Linked DNA regions of Niabella beijingensis. The protein of the gene in region 1 interacts with the protein of each later gene in a pairwise test. Links are inferred from orthologs where the notes say so. Each region holds a gene or a part of one and is shown on either strand. Other genes may lie near its edges.

Region 1 (7,734 bases):
AAACACCACCAGGCCCACCGGATCATCACCAAAAACGGCATCCGTTACGGTATCGTTACCGCCGGATTTGGCTGGCGGCACCTCCACATCAGCCACCCTTTGCCGGTTGCCCGGCTGATCGAACGCATAAAGGACAGTGCGGACCTGGTGATCGTTTATTTTCACGGCGGTGCAGAGGGGGGAACGATGGAGCACGTGCAGAAACAAAAAGAGCTTTACCACGGTGAGGACAGGGGCAATGTATATGCATTTGCCCGCGCCTGTATCGATGCCGGCGCCGACCTGGTACTGGGCAGCGGCCCCCACGTTACCCGGGGGATTGAACTCTACAAAAAAAAGCTGATCGCTTATAGTCTGGGTAATTATGCCACTTACGGCTCCATTAGTCTTAACGGACCGCTGGGCCGGGCGCCCATCCTGAAAATAACAGTGGATAAGAACGGGGACTTCACCGGGGGGAGGATCATTTCCACGATCCAGCTACCCGGAAACGACCGTACACCCCGCCTGGATACCGCGGCAACCGCCCGCCATCGCATAAAGTACTTGAGCAGCAGCGACTTCCCCGAAAGTCCGTTAAGAATTACCCAAAACGGAGAGATAATTATTAAAAATTTTTGATTTTAGTTAAAAGGTGCTAATTTTGTCACGGAAATGACCCTATAACATATGATCATCTCTGCTGAATGATAATATCAATTATCATTTGTCAATCCAAAAAACTTAAAATCTTTACCAAATTAATTATCTCATTAAGATTTAATCTTTTGATTAATCCCGCACATTTATGTATGACATTTTACAATTGAACGATATGCTCGTTCCTGAACTGTTAGACATTGCCGAACAGTTAAAGATCCCTAATGCCAAAAAATTAAACAAACAGGATCTGATCTACAAAATCCTGGACAGTCAGGCTGTAACAGGATCAAAAGCTTCCTCCGGAGAACGCCCCAAAAGAAAACGTATTGTAAAAGCCACTACGTCCATCGGAACAGAAGAGGCTTTTGTGGAAGAAGAAGGAAAAGATGAAGAACCTGCTGAAAAAGCCACCAAAGCACCGGCAAAGAAAGCCGCAGCAAAAAAAGCAGCTCCTAAAAAGAAAAAAGCACCGGCAAAGAAAGAACAGGAAGAACCGGTTGTGAAAGAAGCACCGGCTGCTGAGGAAACTGAAGCTCCGACAGATGGTGCCGGAACCGTCTTCAAAACAGATGCCGCCACGGAAGCCTTTATTCTGCAGGCATTGAAGGCTACCGAAAAGTACGACAATCCGGTAGTTCCTGTAGCAGAAGAAACAGAGTTCCCTGTAGAAAACAAAGTATACGCATCAAAAAAAGATCAGAGCACTTCCTTTAACAGTCCCTCCTTTAACGTGGAGTTCGACGGTGTTATCCTGAGTGAAGGGGTGCTGGAAATGATGCCGGACGGCTATGGATTCCTTCGCTCTTCAGATTACAACTACCTTTCAAGCCCGGACGATGTTTATGTATCTCCGTCACAGATAAAATTATTTGGCTTAAAAACAGGGGATACCATTCATGGTGCCGTACGTCCTCCAAAGGAAGGAGAAAAATATTTTGCCCTCCTGAAAGTGGATACCATCAATGGTAAAAAACCGGATGAGGTAAGAGACCGTGTTCCGTTCGATTACCTCACCCCCTTATTCCCCTACGAAAAACTAAACCTGTTCACCCGCCCTTCTGATCTGTCTACAAGGATCATCGACCTGTTTACTCCCATTGGTAAAGGACAGCGCGGACTGATCGTGGCACAGCCCAAAACGGGTAAGACCATGTTGTTAAAGGCAGTGGCCAATGCCATTGCCGAAAACCATCCGGAATGTTACCTGATGGTAGTACTGGTGGATGAACGCCCGGAAGAGGTTACTGATATGGAGCGCAGCGTAAAGGCAGAAGTAATCGCTTCTACTTTTGATGAGCCTGCGGAGAAACACGTTAAGGTTTCTACCGTTGCATTGCAAAAGGCAAAACGGCTGGTAGAATGCGGTCATGACGTAGTGATCCTGCTGGATTCCATCACACGTCTGGCACGTGCACACAATACCGTATCACCGGCGTCCGGTAAGGTATTGAGTGGTGGTGTGGAAGCCAATGCCATGCAAAAACCCAAACAATTCTTTGGTGCTGCACGTAAGATCGAGAACGGCGGTTCTTTAACCATCCTGGCAACAGCGCTGATCGATACCGGAAGCAAAATGGACGAAGTGATTTTTGAAGAATTTAAAGGAACCGGTAACATGGAACTGCAGCTGGACAGAAGACTCTCCAATAAGCGGGTTTATCCGGCTATTGATCTTACTGCATCTTCTACCAGAAGGGATGACCTGCTGCTGGACCGGGACGTACTGCAACGCATGAACCTGCTGCGCGTATACCTGGCAGATATGAAAACAGAAGAAGCAATGACGGAATTACTCCGCCGCATGAAGGGTACAAAAAGCAATGAAGAATTCCTCGCAAGCATGAATTCATAAAATACATACCCCCCAAATAAAAAAAACCCGTTTGAAACGGGTTTTTTTTATTCCTGTAACAAACCATACATTTGCTCCGGAACATTATTAATTGTCATTTTGAAAATTATACCACCGAAAAAACACACTTTTTTTATGGCAGCAAAATACAGTAATCAGTCGCGTTATACCGTAGCCGTGGATTGCATCGTGTTTGGATACGATGGAAACCATCTGAAGATATTGCTGGTGAAACGTGCCTTTGCCCCGCTAAAGGGAAAGTGGAGTCTGATGGGAGGCTTTATTTCAAAAAATGAAAGTGCCGATGAGGCTGCAAGCCGTATCCTCGTGTCATTGACCGGTCTTACAGATGTTTACCAGGAGCAGTTCTATACGTTTACCGACCCGGACAGGGATACACAGGAGCGTACCGTTTCGATTGCTTATTTTTCACTGATCGATATAAAAAAATACAGGGAATCGCTGAGCGATGCCTACCAGGCTGAATGGTTTTCGATAAAGGATTTCCCGGATCTTATTTTTGACCATAAGGAGATGGTGAAGATGGCAAAAAAAAGATTGCAATATAAAGCGACTTCCCATGCCATCCTGTTTGAGCTGCTGCCCGACAAATTTACCCTGCCGCTTTTACAAAGCCTTTTTGAAGATGTGTATGAGACCAGCTTTGATAAAGGAAACTTCAGCCGTAAAATGCTCTCCACTGGACTGCTTCTGAAACAGCGCGACAAGGATAAAACCGGGTCTAAAAAAGGCGCTTATTTTTACAAGCTGGACCGTAAGAACTATCAGCAACATTTGCATAAGATCCTGAAGCTGGTTCCGAATCCCAATAATGTATTATAGTTTTCAGCCGCTATACCGGCAGTTGTACAAAAAATGTAGTTCCCTTTTCTTCTTCGGTCTCAAACCAGATCCTTCCGTTCTGAGCCAGGGTATATTCTTTACAAAGATATAAGCCCAATCCAACACCCTTTTCATTAAGCGTGCCATAAGTAGAACCGGTATTCAGCGAAAAGAGCTGTTGTCGCAGTTCCTTTTTTATTCCCCGCCCGGTATCTTTTATCATAATCAGTGCGTGCGCTTCATCGCCTGTTATGGTAATAATGATATGACCACCGGGATGGGTAAACTTTATGGCATTGCCCATAAGATTACGAACAATGATCTGCAGCATAGACGCGTTGATCAGTGCGGTAACCGAGGGATCAATGTTCCTGGTAAATCTTATTTTTTTTCGTTGCGCTTCGGGCTCAAATAAAACCAATGTGGGCTGAATGACCGAAGCAATAGTCTGACGGTGCAGTTCCGGCGCCGTTTTACGCAGTTGATCCTTCGACCAGGAAAGCATATTATTAAGCAGTTCCTGTGTATGATGCACCGCGGTGGAAAGCAGCCGTTCTGTTTCCAGGCGCTCTTCTTTCGAAAGTGTGTCTGATTGAACCATTTCCAGGTAAGCCGAAATCGAATGCAGCGGCGAACGGAGATCATGTGATAAAACAGAAAAGAGCTTGGTTTTTTGCTGGTCCATTTCCTTCAGCACCTTCGTGCTGGCGGCGGTTTTTCTCCGCTCCCGGTAGTACGCTTCTTTCAGATAATACAATCCCGCAAACAGCACCACCAGGTTGATGGTCACCGTTGATCCATGATCGATAATGATGGCCTTAAGATCTGTATAGGTCTGTTTTACCGAAGCAGGATGATACAGTTCATACAGCATATTTCCCCAGGTGGCACCAGTTACCAGCAGGAACCAGAGAAGATACTGTTTTTTTGGAGCAATAATCATCAGCAGGAAAAATAACAAGGTATAGGAAAGCAGGCTGGCGCCTCTGATCCCATCACTGTAAAAATAATTCCATACAAACAACCCGATGAAAAGAACCGAGATAAGGGTGATGCTGTAGCGGTATTGTTGCCGGAACCGGGAAAGATAGTACAGCAGGAACAGCAATAGGGTTAACCCTGAAAAAACCCAGGCGGTAAAATCCAGTCCTACATAAAAATTGAACGGAATATTGTAGGCACAGATGATAATTCCAAGGAGGCAGATGGTATTAAATATACGGACCTCAAGTGTAGTGCCGCCGGCATCTCCCGCCAGAAAACCATAAAGACCCGACAAATGTTGCCCAAGTTTTTTAAACAGGTTGTTTTGCATACCGGTAAGACGATATGAATTATATTAAAGGTTCATTACAAAAATCCTTCAAATATACTTATAATAAAAATGTACAGAAGGATGCATCCTTCTGTACATTCAATTTCGTTGGCAGCAATGTCTGTTACAATATTACACACCGGGTTTTGTGCCTTCTGCAGTATCTGCTGTGCCCGTATCTGCCGTTTTATTTTCGTCACCTTTATTTCCAAAAAGGTCATTCATCCATTTTTCTGCGCCGGGAAAATGCTCCTTCAGTGTATCCATTCCCTTTGTGGCAAGCTCTGAAAAATAATCCTTGGCCTGCTCTGCAGACTTTGAAGCATCGTCTTTCAGTTTGTTTGCTTTTTCCTTCAGGTTATTCATCATCTTTTCCTTCTCTTCCTCGCTCATACTGGTATATTTTCCTGCAGCCAGCCCGGCCAGGGCTCCCAATATAAAAGTGGCGATGTGTTTGTTGTTTACCATGAAAAAAAGTTTTAAGGTGGATCAATAGAATACTTAAATATACAAATTTTTACGTTGGATTATCTTCCGGAACCGCCGGTTAATTTCATTTCGCTGATCAGATGACCGGCTCCGGCATATTTATCAATAATAAATAACACATAACGGATGTCTACCATGATGTTGCGGCAGATGGATGCATCATAATTCACATCACTCATGGTGCCTTCCCATACCCGGTCGAAATTGATCCCTACCAGGTTGCCATGGGCATCCAGCGCAGGACTGCCGCTGTTTCCTCCTGTGGTATGATTGGATGCAATAAAGCATACCGGCATTTTTCCATTTGTGCCATAACGGCCATAATCCTTTTTGCGGTACAATTGCCGCAGTTTTTCCGGCACATCAAATTCATAATCCCCCGGTACATATTTTTCCATAACGCCATACAGATACGTATAATAATCATATTTTATACCATCTGCGGGATAATACCCGTCAACTTTTCCAAAACCCACCCGCAGGGTGCTGTTGGCATCCGGGTAAAATTTTTTATCGGTCAGTACTTCCATCTGAGCCTGCATATAGCTGCGCTGCAGCCCGTTGATACGTGCCTGCAGTTCATTGAGCTTTGGTGTGATCCCGGTGTCATACAATGCTGCCATACCGGAAACCAGCTGTGCTGCCGGGTCGGTATCAAAAAGAGCGTAAAGAGCGGATGGGTCCGTTTTTATCGCTTCCATTACTTTTGCTGAATCCAGAAAAACACTATTACCATACAGGGCAGCGGCCCATTGCTGGTAATTTTTTCCATATTGTTCAAACTGCTGTTTTGCCACAGGTGCAATAAAGGCCGGATCCTGTTTTTCTATGTAAACGGGCAATAACGCGGCAAAAATATCCCGGTCCACTGTGGGGCTGAGATTTTTATACAGTTCAGTGAGCTTATCCCGGGCTGCAGCATATTCTTTTTCGTAATTAGGTTTACCCGTGGCAGCTTTCAGCGTACGCAACCGGTTTATGATAACAAATAATTCGATCTTACTGATCGTTTCAAGATAATAATCTCTTGTAAGTCCGAAAGGCTTTATGTCCTTATAAGCACTGTTCAGATCCTGAAGAACAGTTCCGTACCGGTTTTTTAAATTATTATCTGCATTCAGCCGTTGGGTAAAGGCCGCTTCATAATCCAGCTTTTTTTGTACGCCTCCGGTCCGGGTAAGGCCCAGTACCTCACCCTGCCATTTCTTCCATGCATTGGCAATACCAGCATATTTTGAAGCGTATTTTATTTTCAATCCTTCATCAGCACGCATATAGCGCTTCATAACAGCCAGTGCCTGGTCCCGTACCATTATCTTTGCCGGATCATTTACGGATACGATCTGCTGCACGGCCTCGCTGGGAAGATATTCAGTAGTACGTCCCGGAAAACCGAAGATCATGGTAAAATCATCCTGTTTCATTCCCTTGAGTGAAATGGTAAGCGCTTTTTTGGGAATATAGGGTACATTATCCGGTGAATAGGCGGCGGGTTTATTATTTCTTCCGGCATAGATCCGGAACACGCTGAAATCGCCTGTATGCCGGGGCCACATCCAGTTATCCGAGTCCTGCCCGAAATTGCCGATACTGGAAGGTGGTGCGCCCACCAGGCGTACATCATTAAAAGTTTCTGTTATAAACAGGTAATATTTATTGCCGTCAAAAAACGGACTTACAAACCCGTTTTCAAAATCGCCCAACACTGTGGTTTTCTTTAATTCATTAATATTCCGGTCGATCCTGCTCTGCCGCTCATTTTCCATCATACCGGGCTCTACACCTTTTAATACCTGCGCGGATACATCATCGATCCTTACTATAAAGGTTACATACAAACCCGCATTGGGCAGTTCCTCCGTCTGGTTACGCGCCCAGAATCCATCTCTTATATAATTTTTGTCAAGCGTGGAATGTTTCTGTATGGATTCAAATCCACAGTGATGATTGGTAAGTACCAGTCCCTTTTCCGAAACCACCTCGCCGGTACAGAACCCCCCGAAACTTACGATCGCATCTTTCAGGCTGCCTTTATTTATGGAATAGATATCTTTTGCAGTCAGCTTCATCCCCAGCTGCTGCATGCGTTTTTCATTGAGATTTTCAAGGAATTGTGGTAACCACATACCCTCATCAGCCTTTGCAAATCCGATTGTTAAGATCCCGATAAGCAGAACCATCCATTTTTTCATACAAATCATTATTTACACCTGTTAAGGCGCGAAAGATAGTTCAATTTTCACTGCTTACATACATTCGTTTTTAAATATTAGATACAAAATAAGTCGCACGGATACCATTATTTGTCCCCAATACCCTGTGAATTACGGCTAAACAATGTGAATAACCGGCCGTGGAACGTGTATGTGAAATGTATTACTGGCTGAAAGTTTTGACATTGCACCCGGTTTTTCTAAATCAGGTGCACAGCAGCGATTTTATACCGCTAATATTAACATAGTGTAAATTTAATATGTCTTTAGTTTTTTTTAAACATTGTGTAATTCACAATTTTGTTGAAAAACGGCTATGATCTATAAGATTCGTAACTTCATGATGTGAATATCTGTTATAAAACAGTGGATAAACCCGA
Region 2 (6,471 bases), 1.3 Mb from region 1 along the record:
AGCCGAAGTAGCTCAGTTGGTAGAGCAGCTGATTTGTAATCAGCAGGTCGCGGGTTCGACTCCCTTCTTCGGCTCAGTTAAGTTGACAAGTTGAAATGTTTAGGGTAACAGCACATGCGGTATCAACATTTAAACTTGTAAACCTGTCAGCTTAAAAAGGGTAGATGGCCGAGTGGTTAAAGGCGACAGACTGTAAATCTGTTCTCTTCGGAGTACGGAGGTTCGAATCCTTCTCTGCCCACAGTTCTTTGTTCGAAAGTTTAAAGTTTAAGGTTCAACGCTGAACTTTAAACTTTGAACTTCAAATTTGTTAAGCGGGAGTAGCTCATTTGGTAGAGCGATAGCCTTCCAAGCTATAGGTGGCGAGTTCGAGCCTCGTCTCCCGCTCCGTTTCGTTTGTAGTTGAGGTTTGTGTAGAACCGGAGCTATCAACTGAGATCGCCGTTGTAGCTCAGGGGTAGAGCACTTCCTTGGTAAGGAAGAGGTCGTGAGTTCAAGTCTCATCAACGGCTCTTCTGGAAGCAGTCATTCCGATTGAAAATCGGGGTTTATGACTCTTCTTTTATATTTTAGATGAGTTGCACTCAATACAGCGATTCAGCTAAAGCATTGCAATCCAGCCCTGGCTGGATTTGTGTATAAACAAAAATTTAGTAAAAACAATTAAAAAAGATAACAATGTCAAAAGAGACCTTTAAGAGGGAGAAACCCCACGTAAACATTGGTACCATTGGCCACGTTGACCATGGTAAGACCACTTTGACTGCCGCTATTACCGATATTCTTTCTAAAAAAGGTTTAGCACAGGCAAAAAAATATGACGAAATTGATGGTGCACCTGAAGAAAAAGAGAGAGGTATTACAATCAATACAGCTCACGTAGAATATGAAACTGCAACTCGTCACTACGCACACGTTGATTGCCCCGGTCACGCTGACTACGTTAAAAATATGATCACTGGTGCTGCACAGATGGATGGAGCCATCCTGGTGGTAGCCGCAACTGATGGTCCGATGCCTCAAACAAAAGAGCACATCCTTTTGGCTGCACAGGTAGGTGTACCTAAAATGGTTGTTTTCTTAAATAAAGTAGACCTGGTTGATGACCCCGAACTGCTGGATCTGGTTGAAATGGAAGTTCGTGATGAACTGACAAAACGTGGTTTCGACGGTGACAACACTCCGATCATCAAAGGTTCTGCTACCGGCGCTCTGGCTGGTGACGAAAAATGGGTGAACGCAGTAGTTGAACTGATGGATGCTGTTGACAGCTACATTCCCCTGCCTCCCCGTCCGATTGATCTGCCGTTCCTGATGAGTGTTGAGGACGTATTCTCTATCACTGGTCGTGGTACAGTAGCTACAGGTCGTATCGAAAGAGGTAAAGTTAAAACCGGTGAGGCTGTAGAAATCGTAGGCCTGATGGAAAAACCCCTGACTTCTACTGTAACAGGTGTGGAAATGTTCCGCAAGATCCTGGACGAAGGTGAAGCTGGTGATAATGCAGGTCTGTTGCTGCGTGGTATTGAGAAAACCCAGATCCGTCGTGGTATGGTAATCTGCAAACCCGGATCAATCACTCCGCATACTGAATTCAAAGCTGAAGTTTACGTACTGAGCAAAGACGAAGGTGGACGTCACACTCCGTTCTTCAACAAGTATCGTCCTCAGTTCTACTTCCGTACAACAGACGTAACTGGTGAAGTTACCCTGAACGAAGGTACTGAAATGATCATGCCTGGTGATAACACTTCACTGACTGTAAAACTGATCACTCCGATCGCGATGGAAAAAGGTCTTAAATTCGCGATCCGTGAAGGTGGACGTACAGTAGGTGCAGGTCAGGTTACTGAAATCATCAAATAAGCCCTCCAGTCCCCGGATGGGGAGTATGGAAGCAGTCTATATTTGCAAAAGTACTTGGGCTGAAAAGTTCAGGTACTTTGCTTTTAAAGTTCTTTATTTTATTGCTCCTTTTACTTTTCATTCAGAAAAGCTGAGGAGCTTTTTGCGGGCATAGTTCTTCCGATAACTATCGGGAGGCAGAATAGAAAAGGCGTAAGTTTATTCTGTTCGGTGTTCGGAAAGTAGTTCTTAAGCCGGGTATATCCCGGCTGTATACGGGCATAGTTCTCCCGATAACTATCGGGAGGTAGAATAGAAAAGGCGTAAGTTTATTCTGTTCGGTGTTCGGAAAGTAGTTCTTAAGCCGGGTATATCCCGGCTGTATACGGGCATAGTTCAATGGTAGAATAGAGGTCTCCAAAACCTTTGATCAGGGTTCGAATCCTTGTGCCCGTGCAAATTTTTGTTCAATGTTCATGTGTTTGACGTTTAATGTGGCTACATTAAACCTTGAACCTTGAACTTTAAACCTGGAAAATGAGCAAGTTCGGAGATTATGTAAAAAACAGCTATAAGGAGCTGGCAGAAAAAGTGACCTGGCCCACATGGAGCGAACTGCAACAGTCTACAATGATTGTGCTGGGTGCTACCGTCCTGATCACGGTGATGATCTGGCTGATGGATTTTATTGCCGGCGGCGGGCTGAATTTTTTATACAAAATCCTTTATAGTTAAATAATGGAAGAAGTAAACACAACAGATAACACAACTCCGGAAGCACCCCAGCAGGATACCAAATGGTATGTGTTGCGGGTGGTTAGTGGTAAAGAGCGGAAGGTAAAGGAGTATCTGGATAAAGAAATTTCGAGAAGCGAATTTGAGAAGGTGGTAAAGCAGGTGTTCCTTCCGGTGGAGAAAGTATATAAAGTACAGAACGGGAAAAAGGTAATGCGGGAACGCAACTATTATCCCGGCTATGTAATGATCGAAGTGCTGGATGGCAAGATGAGTGATGATCTGAGGGATATGGTGGTAAATACGAACAGTGTGATCCATTTTCTTGGAAAAGACAACCCGATCGCACTCCGTAAGGCTGAGGTGAACAAAATGCTGGGCAGGATGGATGAAATGGCTGAAGCCGGCGGTGTAAGCATGGTAGAGCCATTCATAGTTGGCGAAACCATCAAGATCGTTGAAGGACCTTTCAACGATTTTAATGGTGTTATTGAAGAAGTGAACGATGAAAAGAAAAAGCTGAAGGTTACTGTGAAGATTTTCGGAAGGTCTACACCGGTGGAACTGAACTATATGCAGGTAGAGAAGATCGTTTAATGGGAACCGAAAGATAGTCGAAAGCCGCTCTGATGCAGTCAGAGCGGCTTTTTTAGGCTGTTAAGGGTTTCATAAGATAGCTTTTTCAGATTTTTTTTGTTTAATTCATTGGTATATTGCAAGTTGTTTTATATTTATTGTAAAAAATTGAGAAATGAAGAATGCACTTCTTGTTGTTAATGCATTGCTGGTAATAGCTGTGGGTTTTTTGTTGTTTAAGCAGTTTGGCGGAACAACAGAAAGGGCGCCTCATGCCGACGATGTTATTTCAAAAGGCAAGGACTCCCTGATGAGCCGGAAAGCAGTGTTTGCCTATATCGATATGGATTCGATACAGGAGCACTATGACCTTGCAAAAAGCGTTCAGGGGGAAGTTGAGAAAAAGAAAAGTGCCATTACAGTAGAACTGGATAAGATGGAGAAATCGTTTAAGGCAAAAGTAGGCGGCTACCAGCAGCAGAGCAATACGATGACCGACGAACAGGCAATGGCCGCCCGGCAGGATGTAGAAACGACCCAGGCGCAGATGATGGATAAACGGCAAAGTCTGATGGACGACTTTAATAACTTTGTCAGCAGCAAGAACCTCAGCGTTAAAAAGAAGATCGAAGATTTTCTAAAGGTCTTTAATGCCGACAGAACTTTCTCTTTCATTTTTGCCTACGAACCGGGGTTGTTTTACTACAAAGACACGGTTTATGATATTACAAAAGAGGTGGTGAAAGGGCTTAACGAGCAATACGCCAAAGAAAAGAAATAGCACGGGGATCCCCCGTTTTTTCAATATTCCTTGCGAACTTCCGCAAGGTTTTTTTTGCCGTTTATTTCCAATAAAATCTTATTTTGAGCTAATAAATTTAAACGATGGCTGAAAAAGTTACATTTAAACAATCGCTCAACCTGTTTGACGGAACCATGATCGTGGCCGGATCCATGATTGGTTCCGGTATTTTTATTGTAACATCAGACATGACCCGTCAGGTGGGATCGGCCGGCTGGCTGGTAGCACTTTGGGTGATTACCGGGCTGATGACGGTTTTTGCTGCGGTCACCTATGGCGAACTGTCGTCCATGTTTCCAAAGGCCGGCGGGCAATATGTTTATCTGAAAGAAGCCTACAATCCCATGTTGGGATTTTTATACGGATGGAGCTTTTTTTCTGTTATACAAACGGGCACCATTGCAGCGGTAGGAGTAGCCTTCAGCAAATTTGCCGGCTATTTTATCCCGGCATTGACCATGGATGAAAAGAACCTTCTTTTTGAGCTGGGCTGGATACGCATTTTCCCGGCACAGCTGGTGTCCATCGCATTGATCATTTTTCTCACCTACATCAATACCCGGGGGGTAAAAGATGGAAAAACGATCCAGACGATCTTCACCATTGTAAAATTATTCTCGCTTTTCGGACTGATCATCTTCGGATTATTGATAGCTGCCAAAGCAGACATCTGGAATGCAAACTGGGCCACCGGATTTGATATGAAATTTACAGCACCGGTTACCGATGCGGCGGGTGTAAAACAGGGTTGGTCCGTGTTCCAGTCGCCCGGCAGCATGATGATCGCGCTGGGGCTGATCAGCGGGGCCATGGTAGGTTCGGTTTTCAGCAGCGTGGCCTGGGAAAACGTAACCTTTATCGCCGGAGAAATAAAGAACCCCAAAAAGAATGTCGGCTTAAGCCTTTTCCTGGGTACCCTGGTAGTAACGGTGGTTTACCTGTTGGCCAACCTGATGTACCTGGCGGTGTTACCCATGTTCCCTCCTGCTTCGGGTGCGGAAGTGGCTTATGCTTCTGAAGTGGCTGCGCCCAATATCGCTTTTGCGGTTCAGGACCGTGTAGCCACTGCTGCTGCATCCTCTATATTTGGCAATTATGGTGCTGCGGTCATCGCAATAATGATCATGATCTCCACTTTCGGATGTAATAACGGGCTCATATTGTCGGGGGCACGTGTGTATTATACCATGGCAAAGGACAATCTCTTTCTTCTCCAGGCCGGAACACTCAATAAAAATGCGGTCCCCCAATGGGCACTGTGGGCGCAATGTGTATGGGCCAGCGCGCTTTGCCTGAGCGGACAGTATGGTGTATTGCTTGATTACGTGGTATTCATAACCGTAGTGTTTTATATACTGACCATTGTAGGGGTATTCCGGCTGCGGCGGAGCAGGCCCGAAGCCGAAAGGCCATATAAAGCTTTTGGCTATCCGGTCATCCCCGTGATCTATCTGCTGATGGCGGGTACTTTAGGAATCGGTTTGTTGTATGCAAAGACCTCTACTTCATTATTAGGCCTGGTTATTGTTATAATAGGAGTGCCCATTTATTACTATTATGCGCGTAAAACGAAACGGGCTTCCGGTCCGGCTGTTTAGCGCACAGCTATGGGTGATTAACAATATTTAGAGCAATTCCGGTGCCGGGAACAGCCATGCCCGCTGATCCTGTGGGAGTTGGATCTGATCACAAAAACTTAAAGGTTCGAATGAAATTGAATCCGTTCTTATTCGTATTTGTATTGCTTGTTATGGCAGGTTGCAAAAGTAAGATCACTATGACGGCCAAGCAGTTCAGTGATGAAATCGCAAAGGAGGAACAAAGCCTGGCTGAGCCGATCCGTGCGGCTGAAAATGCCATTAAAGTCCATGCAGACAGCGCCGACTATAAAAGCGTGGCCGAGGAAGCCAAGAAAATGGAAGTCCTGATACAGGAAAAAATTGACCGCATTGAAAAAGTGGATGTCTCTTCATTGACAGGGGGAGAGGACTTTAAAACGGTCGCCATACGGTATTTCGAGTATTTCAAAAGTCTGTATACCGCCTACCGGGAAATCGGCGATGCACCCGATGAGGCCGCCCGGATTACGGCGAGCGATCGGATGAACCAGATCCTGGTGGCCCAGGAGGAAGTGATCCTTCGTTTACAGGACACCCAGGCACGCTTTGCTGCTGAAAATGGCTTTATACTAGAGAAAGCACCCGCAGAACCGGCTGCCCCGGCCACTAATCCACAATCCGGTAAACGGGATAGCGCATAAAATCAGGGTCCTTATAAGGCGATTGATCGAAGATAAATGTCAGCTGCGCAGCGGCATTGCCGGCAAACGCCGGGTCGGCGGTGCGTTTCGCTTCAAGCGCTTTCCGGAGGGTGGTATCCTTCTTCAGCTGTTCTGCCGCAATGTCTTCATAATTATAGGCGGAATACCATTCCTTGTTATTCAGTATCCCGTCAAAAAAATTCCAGGCAAAATAGCTGTCTTCACAATATGGTTCCAGCGTTTCAAACAGGAA

Evidence for each region. Proteins that work in one complex are often made in the same cells at the same time.
Region 2: the proteins of rho (region 1) and nusG interact in binary tests that used the Escherichia coli proteins (3 or more experiments, as listed by UniProt). The link is inferred for Niabella beijingensis from one-to-one orthologs.

Annotation. Positions count from the first base shown.
Region 1 is NZ_JAIQDI010000001.1:2,503,307-2,511,040, reverse strand. The notes cover bases 193-3,140. They hold rho (transcription termination factor Rho), read left to right. Parts: upstream 193-787; coding sequence 788-2,494; downstream 2,495-3,140. Other genes in these bases: K7B07_RS10430 (NUDIX hydrolase), read left to right, coding at 2,630-3,140; K7B07_RS10440 (CapA family protein), read left to right, coding at 193-621. In the rest of the region: more of K7B07_RS10440, read left to right, coding at 1-192; more of K7B07_RS10430, read left to right, coding at 3,141-3,337; K7B07_RS10425 (sensor histidine kinase), read right to left, coding at 3,348-4,652; K7B07_RS10420 (hypothetical protein), read right to left, coding at 4,785-5,120; K7B07_RS10415 (S46 family peptidase), read right to left, coding at 5,180-7,333. UniProt on the Escherichia coli protein: Facilitates transcription termination by a mechanism that involves Rho binding to the nascent RNA, activation of Rho's RNA-dependent ATPase activity, and release of the mRNA from the DNA template.
Region 2 is NZ_JAIQDI010000001.1:1,173,824-1,180,294, reverse strand. What follows is about bases 1,567-4,380. They hold nusG (transcription termination/antitermination protein NusG), read left to right. Parts: upstream 1,567-2,583; coding sequence 2,584-3,177; downstream 3,178-4,380. Other genes in these bases: K7B07_RS04940 (APC family permease), read left to right, coding at 4,042-4,380; K7B07_RS04945 (OmpH/Skp family outer membrane protein), read left to right, coding at 3,332-3,937; secE (preprotein translocase subunit SecE), read left to right, coding at 2,383-2,580; tuf (elongation factor Tu), read left to right, coding at 1,567-1,866. Also shown: more of tuf, read left to right, coding at 679-1,566; more of K7B07_RS04940, read left to right, coding at 4,381-5,556; K7B07_RS04935 (hypothetical protein), read left to right, coding at 5,667-6,218; K7B07_RS04930 (M14 family zinc carboxypeptidase), read right to left, coding at 6,184-6,471. UniProt on the Escherichia coli protein: Part of the processive rRNA transcription and antitermination complex (rrnTAC). The complex forms an RNA-chaperone ring around the RNA exit tunnel of RNA polymerase (RNAP).